Regions from separate parts of the Shewanella sp. 10N.286.52.B9 genome, predicted to be linked through region 3. Evidence: predicted binding sites of a transcription regulator. Region 3 holds the regulator's gene; each other region holds the start of a gene.
What was found. The regulator LexA, encoded in region 3, represses DNA repair genes until DNA is damaged. The targets are predictions, from matches to a motif close to TACTGTATNNNNATACAGTA.
Positions count from the first base shown of each region.

Region 1: the regulator LexA is predicted to act here: its motif matches at 1,235-1,254, upstream of BCU91_RS10310 (DNA polymerase II).
Region 2: the regulator LexA is predicted to act here: its motif matches at 1,021-1,040, upstream of BCU91_RS09605 (S24 family peptidase).

Region 1 is NZ_MCTY01000167.1:6,189-8,468, reverse strand. It holds gene dinG (ATP-dependent DNA helicase DinG) at 1-1,184, opposite strand, end outside; gene BCU91_RS10310 (DNA polymerase II) at 1,293-2,280, shown strand, end outside.
Region 2 is NZ_MCTY01000164.1:56,548-58,827, forward strand. It holds gene BCU91_RS09600 (Y-family DNA polymerase) at 1-553, opposite strand, end outside; gene BCU91_RS09605 (S24 family peptidase) at 594-1,001, opposite strand; gene BCU91_RS09610 (hypothetical protein) at 1,469-1,873, shown strand; gene BCU91_RS09615 (RecX family transcriptional regulator) at 2,040-2,280, shown strand, end outside.
Region 3 is NZ_MCTY01000198.1:34,122-36,401, reverse strand. It holds gene plsB (glycerol-3-phosphate 1-O-acyltransferase PlsB) at 1-574, opposite strand, end outside; gene lexA (transcriptional repressor LexA) at 953-1,570, shown strand; gene BCU91_RS15625 (SulA-like leucine-rich domain-containing protein) at 1,567-2,073, shown strand.

The DNA of each region.
Region 1 (2,280 bases), on a different contig from region 3:
AAACGCTGGGAAATAAAGCCTGCTTCTGAAAGCACTGTTTCTGATTGATGTTTAGGTAACTCACCATCTTTTATCGCTTCACTTAAAACGGTTTGAATTTTATTAAATTGCTTTAATGCAGAATTCGATGCTGAAGCTAAGTTTTCGGCCTGTATGAGTAATGACTCTGGTAATTTGCCATTTTCAAATCTTAAACGGGTTTCTGGGTTGGCAAAGAGCTGCGGCTGGGTATCACAAAAATGTGCCACTTGATTAAGCTGGCTAACCAGCTCATTAATGTGATCTAGCATCGCTTGCACTGGTGCAATAATATGAGTGGTTTTTAATTGGTTTTGTAATTTAGAGCAGGTTTTACCTGCCTTTTCTAGCCAATCAGCTGTGCCGCGAAGACTTGCTTGGGCGCTGGAGAAATCTCTGGCAACTGTTGGCAGATGATGCGCCTCATCGATGACATAAAACATCTCTTCAGGCTCTGGTAAAATAACGCCGCCGCCCAGTTCTAAGTCGGCAAATAACAAACTGTGGTTAACAATGAGTACGTCCCAGGTTTCGACATCTTCACGGGCTTTATGAAAAGGGCAGTTATGATGATTGGATAACTGACGATGGCAGCTGTGTTTATCACAGCATATTTGCTGCCATAAAAAGTCAGGAACAGGTTGCTCTAAAGTGTCGATTTCACCGTTCCACTTTTTATCTTGGTAATCTTTATGGATTTTTTTGAGTTGGTCAATCTGGCTTTGATCAGGCTTTGTCTGCCACATCGCCATTTGTGAGGTGTCTTCGGGGCCGATCATGGCTTCAAGCTTTGCTAAGCAAACATAACGCTGACGGCCTTTGACTAAACCAAATTTAAAGTCTACCCCAGACTGTTGCAAAAAGAAGGGTAAATCTTTATGCAGTAATTGCTCTTGTAATGCTACGGTTGCCGTTGCTATACAGACTTTTTTCTTGCTGGCAATGGCTAACGGAATCGTGCCAAGAATATAGGATAAGGATTTACCAATACCGGTGCCGGCTTCACAAACCATAATGCGACGGTGTTTGTCATATTCACCGGCCAGTGTTTTAGATATTTCAGCCACCATATAGTTTTGCTCACGGCGAGAGCGAAAATTTGGCATTGCCGCCGCGATATCTTTATAGATAGTGCGGATCTGACTTTTGACTTTATCCGTTAACATGAGTGACCTATTCGCATTCTTTGCTTACTGTTTATGTGTTCGCTGTTATATGCTGTACATAATAACAGTGAATTGAACTGCACGAAATATTTAATCGAGCCAAAAACTATGACAGTAAGCGTAAATAAGGTGACTTCTATCAAAGGGCGAGTGTTGACGCGGCATTCAGCTTTTCGTGATGGTCGACTTATATTGCAATATTATTTAAAAACGAGATCTGGCCCTGTGCTGATAGAAGTGGACGGGGCTGAAGTAGTGTGTTTTTGCCGTCAAATAGATATACCAAAACTCGCAGGACATATTCATCAAGGTTGCAGAATCGAAACTGTCGCGCTTAAAAACTTTAATCACCAAGCTATCGCCTGTATTTACTTAAAGTCAGCCAGTGTACAAAGGCAGTTATTGCGGATTGCCAATGATATGGGGATTGAGATTTATGAGGCAGATATTAGGGCAGAGCAGCGATATTTGATAGAACGCTTTATTGCCTTTGATGTTGAGTTTATCGGGCAATCTAGTTTAGAGGCTGATTTATGTAACAGTCAGAATACCAGCTTAAGTCAATTGCCGGTGTACCAAGCTGTAAAAGCAAGAAAAAGCGATAATGACATCTCGCTTTCTATGATTTCGTTGGATTTCGAATGTAGCCCTAGCGGCGAGTTATATTCAGTTGGCTTATATGGGCAAGATTATCAATTAGTCATTATGGTGGGACAGCCTCAAGAGTCAGAGCACTATATTCAGTGGGTGGTTACCGAAGTTGAGCTTATTAAGCGATTAATTGATTGGTTTGCCGAATATGATCCTGATGTCATTATTGGCTGGGCGGTCGTCACTTTTGATTTGTCACTATTGTATAAACGTTGTCAGTTACATTCGATACCGTTAACCATTGGTCGTGGGGCGAAGGTATTAAGCTGGAAGGTTGAAGATAAGCATCGCCCTGAAACCTTATCTTTACCGGGGCGAGTGGTGCTAGATGGCATCGATTGGATTAAAGCGGCATTTTATCATTTTGAACGCTATTCATTAGAGCACGTATCGCAACAATTACTAAATGAAGGCAAGGCTATTGACCATGTTGATAATCGCAGCC
Region 2 (2,280 bases), on a different contig from region 3:
ACACATCGGTGACTTTCATTGTCGCTAAAATGGCATTTCTTTGCTCAATGGATTGGATATAACATACCCCGTTATAGCCCTGGAGCTTTTTAGCGGCATGATTGGCCACTTTGGCAAGGGTTAAGGTGGCAGCAATACCGACACACACAGGTAAACGGGTTTCTTTCCATACCGCGCGGCGGATCATAGCGGCATGGCTTAATAAACACGGGATCGCAGGGTAACAATGTTTAAATGACAGAAATGACTCATCAATAGAGTAAATATGTTGCTCAGGTGCAAAGCGGCCAATCACTTCCATCATAGAGTGAGACAAAGAGGCATAAAGCTCATAATTGGAGGAAAGCGCAATCACGCCTGCTTTTTCACAAAAATCGCGCACTTCAAAGTAAGGACCAAATTTACCCACTCCTAATGCTTTTGCCTGGCGGTTAGCCGCCACAATGCAACCATCGTTATTGGACAGCACCACGATAGGACGGCCACGCCACTCTGGGCGAAACACTTGCTCGGCGCTGCAATAAAAAGAGTTGGCATCAACGAGTGCATACATAATTTAACTGTCCGTTAGTCGTTAGTTTAATCAGCTAACATTAGTTATTAACTAATATAGGGCTTTGGCGATGACAACGGATTGAACGGATCACCACGCCTTCAACACTGAAGTTGTCATACTCTTGTATCGTGACACTCTGGTGAAGATCATTTGCCGATAATAATAATCGCCGCTTGATATCAATGAGCTTACAGACAAAGTTGCCGTTATAGTTTGCCACTATCACATCATGGTTTTCGACACTGACATGGCGATCCACAATGAGAATATCCTTATCAAAAATGCCGATTTTCTCCATAGAGTCGCCGCTAGCTTGGCCAATAAAAGTGGCACTGGGATGTTCAATCAATAGCTCATCTAAACTTAATGGCAGTTGCCGATATTCAGCAGCAGGACTTTCAAAACCAGTAATACCGGCACAAGCAAAAATAGGAATAACCTTCATAACAATCGACACCCAACAGCACTGTATGTTTATACAGCATTATAGCTGTCCCCGTAAAATTGGCAATAAATTCCGTAAGGTTGTCGAATAAGCGTGCGAATTGTTGGTTATTTAATCTGTTATGGGTCATTGAGGGAATGCTTTGCTGAGTGAGCTGAACTAAACAGCATTGCTAAGTACTAAATTATGAGCAAGGTAAGCGTGAGTGTTTAAGATTGAGTGGCGACTATTATCGAGCTGCTGTCGAACCATTAGCCGAAAATAACCTAATAAGCATTCTTTAAGGAAAAACGTTAAAAGTTAATTGTTTGTTCAGCTTACGTTTAGCTTACGTAGGTAAAATAGAGGCAAGTTTAAAGCTTATTATCAGTATCAGAATTTTATAAAGCGCTAATACTGACGATGAGTTCAAGTGCAAAGTGCTTAATCAGCCAGAAATCAGTTGTTCATCAACGGGAGTAAACATAATGAAAAAAGTATTTATCATTTCAATGTTAGCAATATTATCTTTTGGCGCGAGCGCTAGCCCATCGACTCAAAAGCCCGTTGTCATTCAAATTCAGGATTCATTCACGCAAATCAATAGTGCTTTAAGCTGCTCAATTGTATATGCCCACACTCCGATGACTTCACAGGCCGATTATTATAAAGGAGTAGTCTACGAACGCTATTCAGATCTTGTTGAACAACTCGTGTTATCAGGCCAGTCAGAAGAGGGCGCAAGACAAACAGCGATTGAAAAAATTGTCATGCAAACACAAACCATTGAACAACAAATCAATGATACTAAAAGCGGTGGAAAAACAGAGTTAAAACAACTGCTGCAACAAACGGCTAAAAAGAATGATTGTGTCCACTACGCAAATAATTAAGATGTACGGTCACAATTAAGATGTACGGGCATAGTTAATATTCATAAAGCGATTAATATTTACCACGAATAAAGCAGACATTTTACCGTGGCAGGAACTTCTAGTTCTGAACAGAGTAGTGGTCTGCTAAACTGCCTTTGTCATTTCTAATCAATTAAAATTTTTTATGCAAAGTAAGCCACTTCGTCAAGCCAAAACAATCGAGAATGTTTTCAACAGTGCCTATTGGCACCTTGGTCAGCAAGATTTTACTATCAATGAAATTCGCACCAAGCTTGAGCGTAAAACCGATAACCAGCAATGGATTGACACTGTTCTCGCTAGACTCATTGAAAGTGGCTATTTGAAAAAAGATTTTGATTTTGCCGTTCGCTATTGCGAACTGGCCTTTAGTCATGAGACGGCTA
Region 3 (2,280 bases):
TATGCGCAATACTGACATCTGTGCCGTGTTCATCAGCCATATAACGTAGCGACATAGCATTTGAAAATTGAATAAAGCTATGGCGACCTAAGAACAAAATCATCAACCATTTACGTAACCAGGTCGGGTTTTCACGCTCAAATACGGCTGCGGTCATGGTGTCATCTTCTTTACCAGGGATACGTCCCCAATACAGACTCACTGGCACCAATTGAATATCAAGTTGATCATTTTTTTTATGTAAGGCTAATAAGCTGGTGAAGTTATCAACAAATTTTTCGCCACTTAAACGCTTGCCAAATAGAGGCTTACGACCTTCAATACACACAATTCTAGGGGTATTTAAGCCATCAACGTCTAGTCGCTCATAAGGGCTCGGTAAGCCATATTTGGCGGTCACTTCATTTAATGCCGCAATATCACTGAGTGATTCTGTCTTCATCACATAGACCACTGGTTTATCTGGGTCTAAGTTCAGATCGGCAAAGGGATCTTCAGGCACAACAACCGTGTGCACCATCAGTTTTTGAATCCAACGTAATGATTTTGCTATGATTGAGTCAGGTTTTAACATGAGTGTTCGCATATTCAACATCAATTAATTGGCCATAGAATACCAGATAATGGTTCAGTTTCACTAACAAGGGTCTATACAGAGAATATTTGTTCAGTAAAAATAGCCATATCCGAATAACAACCAACCTATTTTCAATCAACACTACTGTATAAATATACTGTTTAAACAAACGATGTGAGAAATAGCCAATTTCATCGGTTTAAAAAGCTGACTTACCTTCATTAACTAAATAATTAAATTACATATACTTAACCGTGCCCCCATATATAGCCAACAAGAATTAGATGATAATAGTTAAATTAATTTGGTTAATACTTGCGCGACCACCGATACTGTATATAATGACAGTCACTGTATAAAAAAACAGGAATCAATATGAGACCTTTAACGCCACGCCAAGCTGAAATATTAGAGCTAATTAAATGTAATATCGCCGAAACAGGTATGCCGCCAACTCGTGCAGAAATTGCAACTCGATTAGGCTTCAAAAGCGCCAATGCCGCTGAAGAACACTTAAAAGCACTGGCAAAAAAAGGCTGTATTGAAATTATTCCTGGTACCTCTCGCGGGATCCGCATGGTGCAGGTGGAGGAGGAAGTTGAAGCAGGCTTACCACTTATCGGCCAAGTTGCTGCAGGTGAACCTATCCTTGCTCAAGAGCATGTTGAACAGTATTTCCAAGTTGACCCAGAAATGTTTAAGCCCAATGCTAATTTCTTACTACGCGTTCGTGGCGACAGTATGAAAGACATTGGTATTTTAGAGGGCGACTTATTAGCAGTGCATAAAATGCAAACTGCCACCAATGGTCAAGTTGTAGTGGCACGTCTTGAAGACGATGTAACCGTGAAAAGATTTGAAAAGAAAGGCAATATTATTTATTTACATGCTGAAAATGCAGAATATGAGCCGATTAAAGTTGATTTAAGTTGCCAAAACCTAACGATTGAAGGGCTTGCTGTTGGCGTTATTCGTAATGGAGGTTGGTTATGAACACATTAATAGGCAATGCACCGCGTCACCCTGGATTATGGGTAGATATGGCATCTGATCCCTTACCCACTAAACAAGGGATTGAAACCAAGCGCACCCAAAACCAAGGCTTAACTGAATTGACTCAATTATGCAGTCAGTTAGCCATTTTAAGTCAGCAAGGCCGTTGGATTGTACTGATTAATCCGCCGCATATCGGTTATAAGCAAATTCTTGCTAATGCCAATGTTCGTATGGACAGAGTATTGTTAGTTCACACCAAAGATGAAGTCGAAACCCTGTGGGCGATGGAAAAAGCGCTCACTAACGGTACTTCAAGTGCAGTAATTACTTGGACACCACCATTAGATGCCCGCGACAATCGCCGCATTCAATTGGTTGCCAAAAATGCCTTAGCCCAAGGGCTTATCATTGAAGATGTAAATACTCACTTACCTGAAGGCGACCCATTAACGCAAACTTTAGCAGTACCGACTCGGGTAAACCTTACCTCGTTTCACTAGTAAAATATGACTAAAAAAGCCCTTCACTACGCTGAGGGGCTTTTTTTTGCACTTTTTTCAGCAAATTAGATGATAAAGTGATCTTGATCAATATTTAATCTCCAAGTAATGTAGTTAACAAGGTAGTAACAATTTATCGTACTGCCGAGAATAAATGTCAAAAAGATACAAACGCTATTAAAAGATTGAGCTGGTACCGTGCGGTAT